One region of the Shewanella sp. GD03713 genome, then DNA from elsewhere that is predicted to be linked to it. Evidence: predicted binding sites of a transcription regulator. Region 1 holds the regulator's gene; the other holds the start of a gene.
The links. Region 1 encodes LexA, which represses DNA repair genes until DNA is damaged. Its sites were predicted from a motif close to TACTGTATNNNNATACAGTA; they were not measured.

Region 1 (10,847 bases):
CAGGCAGCAAGCTCTGCCAATGGCTTGCTGGGGATAGGTCAACAGCTGGATGGTTTAGTGAGTGAGTTTAAGGTGTAGCCAGTAGCGGATAAAGAAATAAGCGCATCGACATAAGACCATATAAAACCTAGGTATGACTTCAATAAACCTAGGTTTTATTGTCGTTTATGCTGAAATCTCTCCTCGCCAGTTTAAGATAGCGCATTTAACTTGATGACCGCGAAGGTTGCCCCTTGCGCGTCGGCAATTACCGAAAAACGTCCCACATCGGGGATATCGCTTGGCGGCACGCATATTTGCGCACCTAGCCCCTGCGCCTTAGCGGCAAAGGCATCACAATCCGCCACCACAAAATAAGGCATCCAATGGGCGGGGATCTCGCCCCATTCCGGCATCATTTTCATCATGCCTCCCATAGACTGACCGTCGATTTGCCACTCGGTGTAATCGATGCCGGGTACATGGCTAGGAAGTGCGGTCCAAGGAAACACTTGAGTGTAAAAACTGGCTTCGGCGCTAGGTTCGCGGCAGGCCAGCTCCACCCAACACAGGGTATTTTCTTCACCTTGGCGACGCGAGCCTGAGTGATTTTTTGCTTGCCACAGGGCAAAGCGTGCTCCTTCGGGGTCGCTCACCTGCGCCATCACGCCCGCTTCACCCACCACATGCGGGCCCATGTGTAATTGCCCACCCGCAGCCAGGATGGCGGCAACCGTCGCCTCGATATCCTTAACCGCAAAATAGATCCGCCAATGGCTGGGGATCTGTGGTTCCGACTCAGGGATTTGATACATGGCCCCTAAATCGTCCCCCTCCAGATTGAACAGCGAGAAATGACCATTAGGAATCGCCATTTCCACCGCATTCCAGCCAAATAGTGCATGGTAAAACGTCTGTGCGCCCTGCCAGTCATGGCTCGCCAGTTCGACCCAACAGGCCTGTCCCTGTGCATACTGAGTAATCCTCATTGCAGACTCCAATCAAACAGATAATGTGTTCGAGTTAAGCTGGAGTTTGAGCAACTGTCCAGTTTTGGCGATAAAAAGATGAATATAAAGAAAAAGCCCTCAATTTGAGGGCTTGATTCGTAGGCAAAATACTTAGGAGAACTGCGGCAATAAATTCGCCATCGCGAGTAGATGACAAGCCCCTGTCACCACGCCATATAACACCACAAGGATAATTAAGGGCGTGCCACCAAAGACTCTAAAACCTTGATGGTTAGGGAACTGCTGTCTCGATTTATAGGCCATCAGTGCTGGCACTATCACGGCCCAAACGGTTGCCGCTAAGGCTGCGAAACCAATGGCAACCAAAAAGCCATCGGGGAACAGCAAACCTAATATGGTCGGCGGCACAAAGGTGACGATTGCCGTTTTCATCCGCCCCGAGCGCGTATCGTCAAACCCGAATAAATCGGCCAAATAATCGAATAAGCCTAAGGTCACGCCAAGGAAAGAAGACGCCACAGCCAAGTTAGCAAACAGAGTTAACATGCTGTTTAACCAGCTACTTTCCATCACTTTCGACAAGGCGCCGACTAACACCCCCATATTGCCACCCTGGGCAATAATCTCACTAAATTGGCTGCGGGGAATGTTGCCCATAGTGGCGACTAACCAGCAGACATAAATGATCAGTGCGATGAAAGTGCCGACGAAAATCGCTTTGATGATGGTCGATGAATCTTTGCCATAGTACTTCACCAGACTCGGCACGTTGCCATGGTAGCCAAAACTTGCCAAGCCAAAGGGCAAAGCAGCCCACAGATAAGGCATAAAGCTTTGATTGCCATCCGGTTCAAGCAACTTAGTCACATCGATCTCGATCAGTAAATTACCAATCGCGAGGAAGAAAGTGATGATCATCCCGCCGAGCATTATGGTCGTAATACGATCCACCGCCTTGGTGCTGATCAACACGATACAGGCGAGCACAACCGCAAACACTAACCCGGCGACACTCTGGGGTAACTCAATCCCCATGCCCTGTAGGCTATGGTTAACAATCGAGCCGCCGCCACTGATGTAGGCGTAGGTTAAGATGTAGAGCACGAAGGCAATCGATACCCCATTCACGATCCGCCAAAACTGGCCTAGGGTCTCCTTGGTCAAGGTATCGAAACTCGCCCCCGGCTCGAAATGCAGGTTGGTTTCGAGCAGTAACAGCCCCGACATCAACATGCAGAACCAAATACCGAGTAACATCAGTACCGAGTAGCCAAACCACATGCCAGCGCCCACAACGGGCAAAGAAAACATCCCCGCCCCGACTGTGGTGCCAGCAATAATCATGGCACCACCAAGCAAAGACTTGCCCACCGGCTTATTCTTCGCCGCATTCATATGGTTAGCCATTAAACGATATGCTCCGCGGTCACGCTCGCTACTATGGTTTGTCTCACTGAGGCTCGAAGTAAGCTATTGGCTTGATCGCGAATGCGCTCGACGTCGGATTTATCTTCCTTCTCGGAAAAATAACCTAACTCTTTAAGCTTAACACTCAAAGTGTTATAGAGTTTCTTGTCGTAAAATTCTGGTGCAGTAATTCCATGCAGCGCCCCTAAACGTTGGGCCAGCAGATGGCTTTCAGACTCCAGCTCCGAACGCTCCATCTTAGGTCTGTGGGCCAGCAGATTGAAGATAATCGCATAGCGTTGCAAGGTTTCGCTAACGCTTCCGGCCAGCAACAACATTTGACTGGTGTGCTCGGTCACCACCGACAGCGTATCGCTTTCCTGCACTAGACCCTGCTCAATAAACAGATCCAGCACTTGATTCACATAACTTGGGAGGTCCTTGATACCCATGAATAACTCCGCCTTCAGTAGCGGATAGAAGTCACTCACAATCCCTAGGATATGGGCTCTTGAAATCTGCTTATTGTTGGTTAAGCAGCTAGCAATCAACGACGGAATAATAAATAAGTGGATGATATTGTTACGATAGTAAGTCATTGAAATCGCTTGATTCGCGTCAATAGATACTATCTCACCCAGAGGATCGGCATTGATGGAGAACTTATTCAGCTCTAAACCTTGCTGCACTAAGTGCTTGCCATCACCTTCGGCCACCGATGTAAACGAAGTGTAAGGCACACGCTTGAGCAGCGTCAGGTACAAATCTAACTGACGCTCGAGCAAGCAACGCTCTAGGGCATTTTGCTCCGACGCCAATAGCACTAAGCTGGTCAAGGTGATTGAACTGGCGGCGGCGGCATCGTTAATGCGGGTCATCACACGATTCGCTAACACGTTCACCGCAGGGGTTAACCAAGTCGGTTTTTGTTCGGGATCGTCGGCCACTTCAGTGCGCCAGTTTGGCGCCGTCTCATTCAAGAAGTTTTGCAGTGTAATCGGCTCACCAAAGTTGACATAACCTTGGCCAAAATTACCTAATTTACGAATAGCACCAAAGACTTGCCATACAGATTCTTTCTGTTTCTTCTTACCACTCAACTCTTTGTGATAAGTCGCCACTTCCATCACGTGATCATAACCTAAATACACAGGCACTAAGGTGACAGGGCGTTCGATGCCACGCAGCACACTGTTGATCGTCATGGCAATCATGCCCGTTTTCGGCGCCAATAGACGACCGGTGCGAGAGCGGCCACCTTCAGAGAAATACTCCACCGAATATCCCTTAGCAAACAACTGATCGAGGTATTCACGGAACACGGCCGTATAGAGTTTATTGCCGTTAAAACTACGGCGAATAAAGAAAGCCCCGCCACGGCGGAACAGCGGACCAGCAGGCCAGAAGTTTAGGTTAATCCCCGCCGCAATATGCGGTGGCACCATGCCTTGGTAATACAAAATGTAGGATAACAGCAGGTAATCCATATGGCTGCGATGGCAAGGTACATACACAATCTCGTGACCATCATGGTGAAGCTGGCGGATTTGCTCGGCACCTTTGATATTGATACCGCTGTAGAGCTTGTTCCATAACCAAGTTAAGAAACGCTCGGCAATACGCACTAGGCTATCGGAATAATTCGCTGCAATTTCATCAAGATATTCAATTGCTGTTTCACGAGCTTGGGTTTCGGAAATCTTCTTACTCGCCGCTTCTTCCTGAATCGCCTTGCGTAAGGATTCGGATTTCAACAGAGAGTGGAACATCGCCTGCCGATTAGGCAACACAGGCCCTGTCATCACCTTGCGTTGACGGCGGAAATGCACTCTCGCCACCCGCGCCAGTTTATGGGCAATCCCCATATCGGTGCCGTGTTCGTCGGCCATATAACGCAGCGATACCGCATTAGAAAACTGAACAAAGTTGTGGCGGCCTAAAAATAGGATCATCAGGCACTTACGTAACCAAGTTGGATTCTCGCGCTCAAGCACAGCCGCCTTCATGGTGTCGTCTTCTTTACCCGGGGTACGGCCCCAATACAGACTCACAGGCACCAGCTGAATATCTAACTCTGGCTTTTCCTTATGGACAGCCAACAAACGCATAAAACATTCGAGGAATGGCTCATTGCTGGCACGTTCGCCAAACAAAGGCTTACGCCCTTCGAGACAAACGACGCGGGGCGCGACAACGCCATTTACCACGAGCGGCTCGTAGGGGCTTGGCAAACCCAGCTTAGTGGTGATCTCGCTTAACGCAGCAATATCACTCAGGGATTCTGTTTTCATTACATAAGCAAGCGGTCTGGAGGCGTCCAGATTCAGATCGGCAAAGGGATCCTGCGGCACAACAATAGTGTGCACTAAGTGTTTTTGGATCCAGCGTAATGATTTCAACCAAAGAGAGTCTTGTTTAGGCATTATTCTTATGCAATGTAAGTACGTTCATTAGCCCCATAGAATACCAGATTCTAGGGAACATTCGCTAATACTCTCCAATCGCGTTAAAAAGTGGTTAATACTTGCACTACGAATAATACTGTATATACTAACAGTAACTGTATAGAAAAACAGGAAAGAACATGAGACCGTTGACGCCACGCCAAGCCGAAATTTTAGAGCTGATTAAACGTAATATTGCCGAGACTGGCATGCCACCCACCCGGGCCGAAATCGCCACCCGTTTGGGTTTTAAAAGTGCAAATGCTGCCGAAGAACACCTTAAGGCATTGGCGAAAAAAGGCTGCATCGAGATCATGCCTGGCACTTCCCGCGGGATCCGTCTCCCCGTTGAGGAAGAAGATAACAGCGAATCAGGCTTACCACTGATTGGCCAAGTGGCTGCGGGCGAACCTATTCTCGCCCAAGAGCATGTCGAACAGTACTACCAAGTCGACCCTAGCATGTTCCACCCTGCCGCCGATTTCTTACTGCGTGTCAGAGGTGACAGTATGAAGAACATCGGTATCCTCGAGGGGGATCTGCTCGCCGTTCATAAAGTACAGCAAGCGCGCAATGGCCAAGTAGTTGTTGCTCGCGTTGACGATGATGTAACAGTTAAACGCTTTGAAAAGAAAGGGAATCTCGTTTATCTACATGCAGAGAATGAAGATTACTCCCCAATTAAAGTCGATTTAAGTTTCCAAAGTCTAACAATAGAAGGGCTCGCCGTAGGGGTGATCCGCAATGGAGATTGGCTATGAACAAACTACTAGGTAATGCCCCGCGTCACCCCGGTTTATGGCTCGATGCGGTACGCGAAACCGATACTGACTGGCAGCATACGCCTATTATCACTATGCCCACCGAGAGCCAAGGGCGCCAAGAGCTGATGCAGCTTAGCAAGCAGTTAGCACAATTGAGCCAACAAGGCCGCTGGGTCGTGCTCATCAACCCTCCGAGTATTGGCTACAAGCAGTTACTGGCCAACGCTGGCGTGCGTATGGACCGAGTTCTCTTAGTCCATGCGAAAGATGAAGTCGAAACCCTGTGGGCCATGGAAAAAGCCTTAACCAGTGGCACTTCAAGCGCAGTAATTACTTGGATCCACTCACTCGATGCCCGCGACAATCGTCGTTTGCAAATTGTGGCCAAGAGCGCTCGCGCCATGGGAATAGTGCTCGAAGGTGTCGTAAATCACTCGACTGCGGACGCGACACTCAAGCAACCCGCTCACTTTGCCCAAGGTAGTTTTTTTAGCTCTGTTCATTAAAATTTTTGCACTGCGTATTTAGCCTTGAAAGCCGCCTCACCTGTGAATGTGGGGCTTTTTTTTGGCAATTTTTCAGACAATTAGAAAAAGAAGTGATCTTGATCAATTTTTAAACAGCAAGTATGTTTGATTCAGACGAGCATAATATATCGCCCGTTTAGGCAAAAAATATCGACGATTTATCGAATATCTCTTGCCCACAAAAATCGAGAATAATGGGTTTATTCAGCAGTATGTGCCAGTGTGGCTAATACCAGCAGTAACAATACTTAATCAAAAGTAAGCCGCCAACGCACGTTGAAGTCAGAGAAGCTTTTTTGGGAACTGAAGAGTTTGCATAGAGTTGAGACTTACTGTGTTGCTCTTCTTTGTAGTTGCTATTCGCAATTGGCAGAGGAGAAGTCTTGTGAAGCAATGGTTGTATTGTTTACTCGTGGTGCTATTCGCCCCACAGTTGGCCGCAGCGGACATGCGGTTCAACATGACCCCCGGCGTAACAGAAATCAGTGACAAGGTTTATCACCTGCACATGACGATTCTGTATATCTGCTGCGCCATAGGCCTAGTGGTTTTTGGCGTGATGATTTATGCCATGATCAACCACAGGAAATCAAAGGGCGCGGTCGCGTCTCACTTCCATGAGAGTACAAAAGTCGAAATCGCGTGGACGATTATTCCTTTTGTCATTCTGATCTTAATGGCGATTCCTGCCACGAAAACTCTGATTGCCATGGAAGATCCCAGCAATGCCGATCTCACAGTAAAAGTCACTGGCTCTCAATGGAAATGGCATTATAGCTACTTCGATCAAGATATTGATTTTTACAGCATTCTCGCAACCCCAAGACCTCAAATCGAAGGTAGTGAAGCTAAGGGTGAGCACTACTTACTCGAGGTCGACAAACCCCTAGTATTACCGGTCAATCGTAAAATCCGTTTCTTGATGACCTCAGAGGATGTTATCCACTCATGGTGGATGCCCGCCTTTGCCGTTAAAAAAGACGCTAACCCAGGTTTTATCAATGAGGCGTGGACCCGTATCGACAAACCCGGTATTTACCGTGGCCAATGTGCCGAGCTTTGCGGTAAAGACCATGGTTTTATGCCGATAGTGGTGCAGGCATTACCCGAAGCCGAGTTCGATGCTTGGGTTGAAGAACAAAAACAAGCCGCCAATGCCGCAGCGCAAGCCGCACAAGCCGCGTTATCGCAAACACTGACTAAAGAAGAGCTGATGGCTCAGGGTGAGCAAGTTTACCTCGGTCACTGCGCAGCCTGTCACCAACCTAACGGTGAAGGTTTACAGGGGGTATTCCCACACCTCAAAGGCAGCCCCATTGCAACCGGGCCACTGAGCGGCCATCTTGAAATCGTGCTCAATGGTAAAGCAGGTACGGCTATGCAAGCCTTTGGCAAACAATTAACGGCCCAAGAAATTGCCGCCGTGATTACCTATGAGCGTAATGCGTGGGGCAATGACACGGGTGATGCGGTGCAAGCCAAAGACGTTGATGCCCATAAATCCGGTGGCACCAATAGCGAACCAGTAGCAACGACTCCGCCCCCCGCAACCACCGATGCGCCTAAGCCAGCGACAGAACCTACCGCCAGTGTCGACCCCGCGAGTCTCCCCACGCTTAGCCATGATGAACTAATGGCCGAAGGGGAAAAAACCTATGCCACGATTTGCGCCGCCTGCCACCAGCTAACGGGTGCAGGTATGCCTCCCGCCTTCCCCGCCCTTGCTGGTAGCGCTATCGCAACGGGTCCGATCGCCAATCACATCGACATAGTGATGCACGGTAAACCGGGCACGGCGATGCAGGCATTTGGCACACAACTCACGCCACAACAGCTTGCCGCCATCATTACCTATGAGCGCAATGCGTGGGGCAATAATACCGGCGATACAGTGCAACCCGCTGATATTGCTCGCCATGGACAGTAGGGGATTAAGATGAGCACACTGACTCAAGATCAAATTGCCGCCCATGATGAACACCATCACGGTGCACCTAAAGGCATCATGCGCTGGTTACTCACCACCAACCACAAGGACATTGGCACCCTGTACCTGTGGTTTAGTTTCATAATGTTTTTAACTGGTGGTGCTATGGCCATGGTGATCCGCGCCGAACTCTTTCAGCCCGGATTACAACTCGTTGAACCTAACTTCTTCAACCAGATGACCACAGTACATGGGCTAATCATGGTATTCGGCGCCGTGATGCCAGCCTTTACAGGGCTGGCTAACTGGTTGATCCCCATGATGATTGGCGCGCCCGATATGGCGCTTCCACGGATGAACAACTGGAGTTTTTGGATCCTTCCCTTCGCCTTTACCATATTGTTGAGCTCATTGTTTATGGAAGGTGGCGGCCCTAACTTCGGTTGGACCTTCTACGCACCACTCTCGACCACTTACAGCCCTGACAGCACAGCATTATTTGTCTTCTCGATTCATATCATGGGGATAAGTTCGATCATGGGCGCCATCAACGTGATCGTAACCATAGTCAACCTACGCGCTCCCGGCATGACGTGGATGAAGTTACCGCTGTTTGTCTGGACCTGGCTGATTACCGCCTTCTTGCTGATCGCCGTCATGCCAGTGCTCGCAGGCGCCGTCACTATGGTGTTAACCGATAAGTTTTTCGGTACTAGCTTCTTCGAGGCGGCAGGCGGCGGCGACCCTGTGATGTTCCAGCATATCTTCTGGTTCTTCGGTCACCCCGAAGTCTACATCATGATTCTGCCTTCCTTCGGCATTATCTCCGCCATAGTTCCGGCTTTCAGCCGTAAACCATTATTTGGCTATTCATCCATGGTGTATGCCACGGCGAGTATTGCGATTCTGTCCTTCCTCGTGTGGGCGCACCATATGTTCACCACCGGTATGCCCGTGTTTGCCGAGTTGTTTTTTATGTACTGCACTATGCTGATTGCCGTGCCGACTGGGGTAAAAGTGTTTAACTGGGTAGCGACCATGTGGCGCGGCTCACTGAGTTTTGAAACCCCAATGTTGTTCGCGGTGGCCTTTATTATCCTGTTCACTATTGGCGGCTTCTCGGGTTTGATGCTCGCCATCACACCAGCCGACTTCCAATACCACGATACTTACTTTGTGGTGGCTCACTTCCACTATGTGTTAGTCACGGGTGCGATTTTCTCCATCATGGCGGCGGCCTATTACTGGCTACCTAAATGGACCGGCCATATGTACAGCGAAAAGCTCGGCCAGTGGCATTTTTGGTGCTCGGTGATTTCGGTCAACGTGCTGTTTTTCCCGATGCACTTCTTGGGTCTTGCGGGTATGCCAAGGCGTATTCCCGATTACTCGATTCAATTTGCCGATGTAAACCAAATCGTATCGATTGGAGGTTTTGCCTTCGGTCTATCTCAGCTGATTTTCCTCGTGCTGGTGATTAAGTGCATTCGGGGCGGTGAAAAGGCGCCCGCCAAACCTTGGGAAGGCAGCGAAGGCTTAGAGTGGACCCTACCCAGCCCCGCACCCTACCACTCTTTCACCACGCCACCCGAGGTGAAATAACATGCAAGGCCAACCCCATCAGCCTAACATCAAGTCAAACCGTAAGCTTATCAGCCTACTGGTGTTGGGCTGCCTTGCGATGTTTGGTTTTGGGTTCGCCTTAGTACCGCTCTACGATGTGCTGTGCGAAAAACTGGGTATTAACGGCAAAACCTCCAATACCGCCAGCAGTTATCAAGCGATCATTGTGGATAAGAACCGCGTGGTAACGGTGGAGTTTATCTCGCAGGTACAGACGGGAATGCCGTGGAAATTTGAGCCACAAACGAAGCGGCTCGAAGTGCATCCGGGAGAGCTCATACACACGGCATTTCTGGCGCAAAACGTCTCGAATAGAGCGACTGTGGGCCAGGCGATTCCCTCTATTTCGCCCGGACAAGGTGCGGCTTATTTCAATAAAACCGAATGTTTTTGTTTTAACCAACAACACTTAGCCGCGGCGAGTCGCGCCGAACTGCCGTTGATCTTCTTTGTGGATCCTCAATTACCCGAGTCTATCCACACCTTAACCCTCTCTTACACCCTCTACGACATTACCGACAAGCAGTTAGCGTCTGCCATAGAGCAAGGAGCTGTAAAATGACCACTAAACATGAGACTTACTACGTCCCCGCCCAGAGTGCTTGGCCGATTGTTGGTGCTATCGGCTTGTTTTTAATTGCCTTTGGGGCAGGACATTTTGTACATCAACTCAAATCTGGCGCTTCGGGTGGCGGCTATATTCTACTAGCAGGCATAGCCGTCATCCTGTTTATGCTGGTAGGCTGGTTTAGAACCGTGATCCAAGAATCGATGACGGGCCTCTACTCCCATCAAATGGATAGATCGTTTCGCCAAGGCATGAGCTGGTTTATCTTCTCCGAGGTGATGTTCTTCGCCGCCTTCTTCGGCGCCTTATTTTACGCCCGCATGGTCGCAGTACCTTGGCTCGGCGGTGCATCCAACAATGCCATGACCCACGAAGTCCTGTGGCCACACTTCGAGGCTGTTTGGCCACTCCTCACCACGCCAGATGGTACCAAAACCGAAGCCATGCCATGGAATGGACTACCGCTAGTCAACACCATTGTGCTGCTAACCTCCTCTGTCACGCTGCATTTCGCCCATACCAGCTTAGAAAAGGGTAAGCGTTCGGCCATCACCCTTTGGCTCGGACTCACGATTTTGCTCGGAATTAGCTTCCTTGCTTTGCAGGCGGAGGAATATAGCCATGCCTACCATGAGAT
Region 2 (10,847 bases), 3.4 Mb from region 1:
ACGCAGTACATAACCACGACCTTCGTTCGATGGCATCACACCATCGGCAACTAAGAAGGCACATGAACGAATATGATCGGCAATAACACGCAGCGACTTGTTAGATAAGTCAGTCACGCCGATGATTTCAGCCGCTTTAGCAATCAAGGCGCGGAAAATATCGATTTCGTAGTTTGAATGCACGCCCTGCATAATCGCAGCGATACGCTCAATCCCCATACCGGTATCGACGGAAGGTTTTGGCAGCGGCAACATTTCACCAGAGGCCTGGCGATTGTATTGCATGAATACTATGTTCCAGATTTCGATGAAACGGTCGCCATCTTCTTCTGGGCTACCAGGACGTCCGCCCCAAATATGATCGCCGTGATCGTAGAAAATTTCGGTACAAGGACCACAAGGACCTGTGTCACCCATTTGCCAGAAGTTATCTGAAGCGTATGGCGCACCCTTGTTATCGCCGATGCGAATGATGTTTTCAGCGGCAACACCAATCTTTTTATTCCAAATTTCAAAGGCTTCATCGTCTGTTTGGTAAACAGTCACACACAGACGTTCCTTTGGTAGCTTCAAGACTTCAGTCAGGAATGTCCAACCAAAACGAATCGCATCTTCTTTGAAATAATCACCAAAGCTGAAGTTACCCAGCATTTCGAAGAAAGTATGGTGACGCGCGGTGTAACCAACGTTATCTAAATCGTTGTGTTTACCACCCGCACGGACGCAGCGTTGGGCAGTGGTCGCACGTGTATAGCTACGTTTGTCCATGCCAAGAAACACGTCCTTGAACTGGTTCATACCGGCGTTGGTGAATAAAAGCGTGGGATCGTTGCCTGGTACAAGAGAACTACTGTCCACAACTTGGTGACCATTGCTGCGGAAAAATTCGAGGAAAGCACTTCTAAGCGCTGCTGTCGTTTGATACATGAAATCGTCCTGAATTGGGTAAGCATGACCAGCTACACCATAAGGTAGCCGTATTTCTATTTGCCCAGCATTATAAGCAGACTGAGGAAAGACGACCAGCCTTGAATAGCGATATAGGCTTAGGAATCTCATATTTTCGGTGAGTTTGCCGCTAAGACATTGCTTATCACAAAAGCCAAGCGGTAAAGAAGAGTCGATGAGGCGAACCCGCACCGCTGCCGAACGCAAAAGACAACGACAAGCACTAGCCTAGAGCTGCGAGTTTATGCCATGACGTTAGTCATCATGGTCTTCCAAAGGGTCGTAATCTAAGGCGTAGGAGACTTGTTCGTAATTAAAGCCTTGGCTCAGTAAAAACCGCACCCGTTTGGCTTTTTCTTTCGCCAGCAGCTCGCGGGATTGTGAGCCTTTGACCTCGGTGACTTTTGGGATAGCATATTTTTTGATGGCTTTAGCTTTTGCTAGCTCAAACCAATCATGATCATTTGCAGATAACGCGGCTTCGATACAATCCTTTGAAAGCCCCTTTTGGGCAATGGCTTGGCGAATACGGATAGGCCCATGACCACGGGCAATATGGCTGCGAACGAGAAGCTCGGCATAGCGCTTATCATTGATAAAACCCGATGCTTCACAATCATCGAGCACGGGATCGATATCAACGATTTCAAAGCCTTTCTCGAGCAGTTTGGAGCGGATTTCTTGGCGGGAATAGTCGCGGCGCGCTAACAGCGCGACCGCGATTTGACGGGCTGACTGGCTCAGAATACTTCGCCTGTTTCGAAATCAACATTGCCTTCGCTATTTTCATCATCAGAAGAAGATGAAGACATAGCACTTGGGTTACTCAGCAATAACTCACGCAGTGTTTTATCGATTTCAGCAGCAATTTCTGGATTTTCAGTCAGATATTTACCGGCATTTGCACGGCCCTGACCAATCTTGTCACCCTTGTAGCTGTACCATGCACCGGCTTTTTCGATCAGTTTATGAGCCACACCTAAATCGACTAATTCACCGGTACGGTTGATACCTTGACCGTAAAGAATTTGGAACTCAGCTTGCTTAAACGGCGCAGCAACTTTGTTTTTAACCACTTTAACGCGCGTCTCGTTACCTACCACTTCATCGCCTTCTTTGATTGCACCTGTACGGCGAATATCGAGACGAACAGAGGCGTAGAACTTCAGCGCGTTACCGCCCGTTGTGGTTTCTGGGTTACCAAACATCACACCAATCTTCATACGAATTTGGTTGATGAAGATTAACAGTGTATTCGATTGCTTGAGGTTACCCGCTAACTTACGCATCGCTTGGCTCATCATACGCGCCGCTAAGCCCATGTGTGAGTCACCAATTTCACCTTCAATTTCCGCTTTGGGTGTTAATGCCGCAACCGAGTCAACGATGATCACATCTACCGCACCAGAACGGGTTAACGCATCACAGATCTCAAGGGCTTGTTCACCGGTATCGGGTTGTGAACACAGTAAGTTATCGATATCAACGCCTAACTTTTTAGCATAGATAGGGTCTAGCGCGTGCTCGGCGTCGATAAAGGCACAGGTTTTACCTTCGCGCTGAGCGGCAGCAATCACTTCTAATGTCAGCGTCGTTTTACCTGATGATTCTGGACCATAAATCTCAACGATACGTCCCATTGGTAAACCGCCAGCACCTAAGGCGACGTCAAGGGAAAGTGAACCAGTAGAAATAGTCTCAACATCCATAGAGCGGTCTTCGCCCAGCTTCATGATGGAGCCTTTACCAAATTGCTTTTCAATTTGGCTCAATACCGCAGCAAGTGCTTTCTCTTTGTTTGGATCGACCTTCATTCCTGTTCCCTCATCTAGACAGTATCAGTACTGTCAAAAGTGATATTCAATTTAATAAAGCGGGTAATACAAAAAGCGAGGCTCTTTGTCATAATCTGCTGACTAGTATACTGTACAATCATACAGTATCAAGACCTGTGAATGATTTATTTTTCAGTCAGAAAATTTTCCCGTTGAGACAAGCTTTTACCGACTCGTGCTGCAGATTTGTCAGGATATCAGTGAATATCCATGGTTTAAGGGTCAATTTTCAGAAAATTATTGCTAAGATTGGCGTCAATTTATTTTAGACAGTAATAGTGCACATCCACTGATTTTTTATCCCATTACTGTACGACTTATTTCCCCGCTTTGGGCCGGCATAACGGACGAAAACGATTTAATGAATCCTATAGATACCGATGATTTAGAAAAACATACCCCTATGATGCGTCAATATTTGACCATGAAAGCAGAGCATCACGACATGCTGCTGTTTTATCGTATGGGTGACTTCTATGAACTCTTCTATGATGACGCAAAACGCGCCTCTGAATTATTGGGCATTTCCCTTACAGCTCGCGGCAAAAGTGGCGGAGACCCGATCCCGATGGCGGGTATCCCTTACCATGCAGTTGAAGGCTATCTGGCCAAATTGGTTCAAATTGGTCAATCGGTCGCGATCTGTGAGCAGATTGGCGATCCTGCTACCTCAAAGGGCCCAGTTGAGCGAAAAGTGGTGCGTATCGTCACCCCAGGTACTTTGACCGATGAAGCGCTATTGCAGGAGAGGCAAGACAATCTGTTAGCCGCGGTTTACCAAGGTAAAGTTGGTTTTGGCTACGCGACCCTCGATGTGTCTTCCGGCCGTTTCGTGATTGCCGAATTAGAGACAAAAGAGTCCCTCGAGGCCGAGCTGCAACGTACCAATCCGGTCGAAATTCTCTATAGCGAAGATTTTGGCGCGATGGAGCTATTGCACCATTTTAAAGGCAAGCGTCGCCGCCCCGAGTGGGAGTTTGATTACGATACCAGCATTAAACTGCTGCTGGCACAATTTGGCACTAAGGATTTGCACGGCTTTGGGATTACCGATGCAAGGCTTTCGCTACAAGCGGCTGGCTGCTTAATGCAATATGTGAAAGACACCCAACGCACCGCCCTGCCCCATATCAATGCAATTACCCGTTTCAATCAAACCGATACGATTGTCTTGGATGCGGCAACGCGCCGTAACCTCGAACTGACACAAAATTTGAGTGGTGGTCGAGATAACACCTTAGCAGCCGTGCTCGACAATACCGCCACAGCCATGGGCAGCCGGATGTTGCAACGCTGGATCCATCAGCCGCTAAGAGACCATGCCCTGATTTTTGCTCGCCAAACGGCCGTAAATGAATTACTCGAGACCACTGCCCATGAGTCATTGCATGAGCAGCTTAAAGCCCTAGGCGATATCGAACGTATCATGGCAAGGCTGGCGCTTCGCACCGCTCGTCCAAGGGATTTTGCCCGCCTACGCCAAGCATTAAACCTATTGCCTCAGTTGCAGCAATCACTCGCGCAGTTAAGTGCGCCCCATACGGTGAAACTAGGCCAACTTTTAGGTGAGTTTCCCGAAGAGCAACAACTGCTTGAGCACGCCATTGTCGATAACCCGCCGATGCTTATCCGTGATGGCGGCGTGATCCGTGAAGGCTACAATGCCGAGTTAGATGAATGGCGAGGCTTAAGTGAAGGAGCCACTGATTATCTAGTTCAGCTCGAGGCGCGGGAAAAAGAGCGTACCGGCATTGCCACGTTGAAGGTTGGCTACAACCGAGTGCATGGCTACTACATCGAAGTCAGTCGCCTGCAATCGCAGCAAGTGCCGTTAAATTACCAGCGTCGTCAAACCCTTAAGAATATGGAGCGTTACATCACGCCCGAACTTAAGGAATACGAAGAAAAAGTGCTGTCGAGCCAAGGTAAGGCGCTCGCCCTTGAAAAACAACTATGGGACGAATTGTTTGATTTAATCCTCCCCAAGTTGCATGAACTACAAGCCTTCGCCAGAGCGGCAGCTGAGCTCGATGTGCTGAGTAACTTTGCCGAACGTGCCGAAACTTTAGGGTATACCTGCCCAGAACTGAGCAGCGAAATCGGCGTAAAAATCGAAGCGGGTCGCCATCCAGTGGTTGAACGTGTGAGTCAAACGCCTTTTATCGCCAACCCTGTCACCCTACACAATCAACGCCGGATGTTGATTGTTACAGGTCCAAACATGGGCGGTAAATCGACCTACATGCGCCAAGTGGCGCTTATCACCCTAATGGCACATATTGGCTGCTTTGTGCCAGCTGATCGCGCCATCATTGGCCCTATCGATCGGATTTTTACTCGGATTGGCGCCTCAGACGATCTCGCCTCTGGTCGCTCAACCTTTATGGTGGAAATGACTGAAACGGCAAATATTCTCCATAATGCAACCGCGCAAAGTTTAGTCTTGATGGATGAAATTGGCCGTGGCACCTCAACCTACGATGGCCTGTCATTAGCTTGGTCTGCGGCTGAATATTTAGCACAGCAAGTCGGTGCAATGACGCTGTTTGCGACCCATTATTTCGAGTTAACGCAATTACCGGAAATTATGGCTGGCGTTTATAACGTGCACCTCGATGCGATTGAACACGAAGACACCATCGCCTTTATGCATGCAGTGCAAGAAGGTGCAGCCAGTAAGAGTTATGGTTTGCAGGTTGCGGCCCTTGCCGGGGTGCCAGCTCGGGTGATTAAGGCGGCAAAACACAAGTTACATCAACTTGAGAGCCGCGATTATCAAGTGGAAGGTGCTAATGTTCACGGCACTAGGGCACCGATCCAAACACTGCTCGCTCTGCCTGAGCCGGTGGAGAATCCCGCAGTCAGCAAATTAAAAGCCATCAATCCCGATAACCTGACCCCAAAACAGGCGCTGGATTTACTCTACGAGCTAAAACGCTTGAGTTAACACATAGAGTGAAAACTCGCGATAACATAAACGCGAAAGCATAAAAAAACGCCCTCAATATTGGGCGTTTTTTATGACTTTTTAAACTGGTTTAGGGCTAATTATCCAAGCCAAAGTTTCTAAACCTTAATCTCTAAACCTTAGTTTCTAAATAGGGCCTCTACAGAGAGGCCTTGAGCGCCCAGCAAATCACGTAGGCGTTTAAGGGCTTCTACTTGAATTTGGCGAACACGTTCACGGGTGAGGCCAATTTCTGCACCTACGTCTTCAAGGGTTGAGGGTTCATAACCCAATAAGCCAAAGCGGCGCGCTAACACTTCTCTTTGCTTGGTATTGAGTTCGTTGAGCCATTTCACCACTGAGTTTGAAATGTCTTCATCTTGTACTTTGTAGTCAGGGCCTACGTTGTCGTCATCGGCAAGCACATCGAGTAACGCCTTGTCGTTATCGCCACCTAAGGGGATATCGACAGAGGTGATCTTCTCGTTGAGCTTCAGCATACGGCTGACGTCAACACTGGATACTTGCAGTTTCTCGGCAATTTCTTCTGCCGTAGGTTCGTGGTCAAGTTTTTGCGCTAATTCCCGAGCCGTACGTAAATAGACGTTGAGCTCTTTTACCACATGGATTGGCAAGCGAATCGTGCGGGTTTGATTCATGATGGCACGTTCAATCGTTTGTCTGATCCACCAAGTCGCATAGGTTGAGAAACGGAAGCCTCTTTCTGGGTCGAATTTTTCCACCGCACGGATCAAGCCAAGATTACCCTCTTCGATTAAATCCAGCAGCGCTAGGCCACGATTATTGTACCGACGGGCAATTTTAACCACGAGTCGCAGGTTGCTCTCAATCATGCGATTACGGGATTTTTCGCAGCCTTTTAAGGCCTTACGGGAAAAGTAAACTTCTTCTTCTGCGCTAAGCAGTGGGGAAAACCCTATTTCACCTAAATAGAGCTGGGTGGCATCAAGATTTTTTTGTAGGTCATCTTGAACCTGTTGTTCGAGTCCTAGTTCTTGAACTAAATCAGCGGCAATATCCTGTTTATCGAGATCAAACTCTGCGGTATCTACGGAAAAATCTACTAGTTCTTCTGCGGCAGTGCTATTTATGCGGCTCATGATCAAATCTCCCAAACCTAATGTAAACTGCTTGAATTACTGCAATTTTTTATCCTCCATGCCAACAAGGCCCTAAACAATCATTGCTTAGGTAAATAGTTAAGTGGGTTAACAGACTGACCGTGGTAACGGATCTCGAAGCGAAGCATTACCTGATTGGTACCTGTACTGCCCATTTTTGCAACTGTCTGTCCAGCAAGGACATGTTGCTTTTCTTCGACTAAGATCTGATCTGCATGAGCATAGGCACTAAGGTAATCGTCACTATGTTTAATAATCACTAAATTACCATAACCCCTAAGAGCACTACCTGCGTATACCACCCGCCCATCTGCAGCGGCTTTGATGATATCTCCGCGTTTTCCTGCGATCTTAATTCCTTTATTTCCCTGCTCATTGGCAGAGTATGTCCCAATCAATTTACCTCTTACTGGCCATTGCCACTGACTGACACTGTCTGGCAGTGTTGATGTCGGGGCGACGATCGAAGGGTTAACATTTTGTTTAGAGCTTGTTGCAGAATACGCAGGCTTCGCTTTCTGATCAAGTGTTTTTTTCTGCTGTTCACTTGACAAGTTTTTCGCGGAAGAATTGTTACTAGCTGATTGTTTATCAAGAGAATTAGCTTTATTTTGCCCTTTAGACGCTGAATTACTTCCACCTAAAGTTGTAGAGCCTTTGCCATTTTTCCCAGTGTCATTCGTTAAATATAAAATCTGTCCAGGGTAGATGGTGTACGATTTATCTAATTGATTAATTTTGGCAATTTCGGCGAAGTCTTTACCCGCAGCCCAAGATATCGAATAAAGGGTGTCACCTTTCTTAACTTTATATGAATTAGATTTAATGTGGCCTTTGTTATGTTTGGAATAACTGTGGGAGAGACTTTCGACAGGTGCGGGGCGACTCGCCTGAAAGCTACAGCCCGCAAGCAACAACACTAAACTGAGGTTTAAGAGTAAACCCGCATTCAACAATAAAAACTCCTCTTTAGGGCTATCTTACTGTTTTACCTAATCATAAAAGGCCAAGTGTTCAACGAAGTGACCTAAAGCTAAATACTTCAGCGAATAACTTAAGCGAGCTCGCCATTGACCAAGGGAACAAATTTGACGGTTTCTATTACTTCAGAACTAAAACGGTCCGAGCGACGAGTAAAGCGCATCAATTGCTGCGTCTCTTCCCCCACAGGGATGATTAGCACGCCCCCTTCGGCCAATTGGGACAACAAGGCTTCGGGAACCTTAGCCGCTGCCGCCGTGACCATAATGCCATCGAAGGGGCTGCGATTCGGCCAGCCCTGCCAGCCATCACCATATTTGAATGACACATTATGCAGATCGAGCCGCTTTAATCTTTGTCTCGCTTGGATCTGTAAACCTTTAATACGCTCAATGGTGCACAGTTCTGGCACTAATTGCGCCAGGATCGCCGCTTGGTAGCCTGAGCCCGTTCCCACCTCAAGCACCTTTTGCGGCTGATGTTGAAGCAGTAACTCTGTCATACGCGCCACGATATAAGGCTGAGAAATGGTTTGTCCTTGGCCTATGGGCAAGGCAGTGTTTTCGTAGGCTTTATGGGCCAGCGCATTATCAAGAAACAACTCGCGCGGGGTATGGGATATTGCCTTAAGAACGGCTGGATGGCGGATCCCCGCCTCCTGAAGCTTTTTTGCTAAATTCACCGCCGATGTTAAGGCAACTCGAGTCATATTTTATCTACCCAATCTTGCAATACCGATAATTGTCTATACGCGGTCAAGTCCACGGTTAAGGGAGTGATCGACACATAACCATGGGCAATCGCATGGAAATCCGTTCCTTCACTCGCATCTTGTTCTACACCCGGTGGGCCAAGCCAAAAAATCTCTTTCCCCGCAGGATCCTGCGTTCGCACTATGCCTTCGGCCTTATGCCGTGCACCTAGGCGCGTCACCCGAATCCCTTTAATCTCATCGAGCGGTAAATCGGGCACATTGATATTGAGGATCTGATCGCTCGCAATCGGATGCGCTAACAGCCCCTGCACGATCCGCCGCGCATACACTGCCGCAGAGTGGTAATGTTTTAATGCCTTACCATTAAGCGAAATTGCAACGGCGGGGAAACCTAAAAACCGCCCCTCCATCGCCGCCGCTACTGTACCCGAATATAAAGTGTCATCCCCCATATTCGCGCCAGCATTGATGCCCGATACCACCATATCCGGCTCTCCATCACAAAGCTCACGTATAGCTAAGTGAACGCAATCCGTAGGTGTACCGTGAACCGAAATATAACCATTATCTAACCTATTAATTCTTAATGGGTTAGTCAAGGTTAAAGAGTTACTTGCGCCGGAACAATTACGATCGGGTGCAACCGTCATCACAGTGGCGATTTCGGCGAGCGCCTCGGTTAAGGCTCTGATCCCCGGCGCATTCACACCATCATCATTACTGACTAAGATGCGGATCATGAAGCGGACTCATCAGGCTCTGGCGCACTGGTTTCTGGTGTATCAAGCTCTGCCGTCTGACTCTCTGTTGCAGTATTCGCCTCAGGCGAGACTGTCGCTTGCCATTGCAGCTCTTTCACATCTTGATAATCAACCAGCTCTCTTAACAGCGATGTCGCAAAGCTGCCCGCAGGTAAAATAAATTCGAGCACTAATCCATCCGCAGTTTGCTCGTACTTAAGGCCTTGAGGCTCGAGTAACAATGGACGACGCTCCTGCTCAAGCCCCGCGTGCTCAAGGCCGTAGCAATCTTCGCTCAGCTCTGCCATGGCGAGGGTTTCAACCTCGGCGGCTTCGCCCTGCGGCAGCATTTTCCCGCGTCCCCAAAGTGGGGCTGAAAGCTGAATATCTTTCTCAATCAAGCGCTTTAAAACCACTAAGTCCCATTCTGGCGTGACGAAAAAGCTCTTACTGCCCGCCAGCATCACGCAATCCCCCGCTAAGGGTTTAGTGCCATGATTCGCCAAACGATAGGAGACGACGGTATTGAACAGATTGGAGCGCACCGCAGACAGATACATGCTGCGCTTATTACGGTCTTTCACCTTTTTGCCCGCCAGCATTTGCCGTCCCATCACTAGATTTTTACCATCGTGACCGAAACGCTGCTCACCAAAATAATTAGGCACACCAATCTGGCTGACTTTTTCAATGCGGCTGATAATGTCTTCTACGTTTGTGACATTGCGCAGGGTAAGAATAAAACGGTTGCCCAAGAGCGCGCCAATACGTAGTTTTTTGCTGTGGCGACTGCTGGATAAAACGGTTAAGCGCTCGCTGTTTAGCTCGCTCCAAGCTGGGGTTTCTTTACCTGGGATACGAATGCCAAACCACTGTTCTGTGATGGCATTTTTATCTTTTTGTCCAGCATAGGTCACCTCTTTGGGATGAACCTTAGCGAACTTCGCCAGCATTTCAGCCACTTGCACCGTATTCAGCCCATCCTTACGAATGTGGACTAAATGATGCTCGCCCTCGCCCGACGGGCTAAAAGGCAAAATCTCTTTCACGATAAAGTCGCTGTTAACGGTTCTTAAATCTGCGGTGCCCGTCGGTTTGCCGTACAGGTAATGTAGTTCGCTCATGGGTCTTTCTTATCTCTTAAAGTTTCAGGCTATTGGCGACTGAGTAATACGACGGCTTCGACCGCAATGCCTTCTTTACGGCCGGTAAACCCGAGTTTTTCGGTAGTGGTTGCCTTAACGTTGATATCGGCAACGTCAGCATTAAGATCGGCCGCCAACACGTGGCGCATATCCTCGATATGCGGCGCCATCTTAGGCGCTTGGGCAATGATAGTGACATCCAGATTACCTAGCTCAAATCCCTTCGCCCGCGCTAACGCATAGCAATGGCGCAGCAAGACGCGACTATCGGCGCCCTTATAGGCGGCATCGGTATCGGGGAAATGTTTACCAATATCCCCAAGGGCCATCGCCCCTAAAATGGCATCGGAGATGGCATGCAGCACTACATCGCCATCGGAATGAGCCACCAGCC

Region 2: recA (recombinase RecA) is a predicted target of LexA. The motif match lies at 2,871-2,890, and genes of this name have one in related genera.

Annotation. Positions count from the first base shown of each region.
Region 1 is NZ_JAOCIW010000001.1:4,640,139-4,650,985, forward strand. It holds gene N5E87_RS20295 (methyl-accepting chemotaxis protein) at 1-78, shown strand, start outside; gene N5E87_RS20300 (VOC family protein) at 192-968, opposite strand; gene mtr (tryptophan permease) at 1,101-2,357, opposite strand; gene plsB (glycerol-3-phosphate 1-O-acyltransferase PlsB) at 2,357-4,780, opposite strand; gene lexA (transcriptional repressor LexA) at 4,942-5,562, shown strand; gene N5E87_RS20320 (SulA-like leucine-rich domain-containing protein) at 5,559-6,071, shown strand; gene coxB (cytochrome c oxidase subunit II) at 6,478-8,019, shown strand; gene ctaD (cytochrome c oxidase subunit I) at 8,029-9,621, shown strand; gene N5E87_RS20335 (cytochrome c oxidase assembly protein) at 9,623-10,204, shown strand; gene N5E87_RS20340 (cytochrome c oxidase subunit 3) at 10,201-10,847, shown strand, end outside.
Region 2 is NZ_JAOCIW010000001.1:1,288,059-1,298,905, reverse strand. It holds gene alaS (alanine--tRNA ligase) at 1-927, opposite strand, end outside; gene N5E87_RS05730 (regulatory protein RecX) at 1,204-1,614, opposite strand; gene recA (recombinase RecA) at 1,689-2,762, opposite strand; gene mutS (DNA mismatch repair protein MutS) at 3,145-5,730, shown strand; gene rpoS (RNA polymerase sigma factor RpoS) at 5,871-6,851, opposite strand; gene N5E87_RS05710 (peptidoglycan DD-metalloendopeptidase family protein) at 6,932-7,828, opposite strand; gene N5E87_RS05705 (protein-L-isoaspartate(D-aspartate) O-methyltransferase) at 7,927-8,562, opposite strand; gene surE (5'/3'-nucleotidase SurE) at 8,559-9,308, opposite strand; gene N5E87_RS05695 (tRNA pseudouridine(13) synthase TruD) at 9,305-10,432, opposite strand; gene ispF (2-C-methyl-D-erythritol 2,4-cyclodiphosphate synthase) at 10,462-10,847, opposite strand, start outside.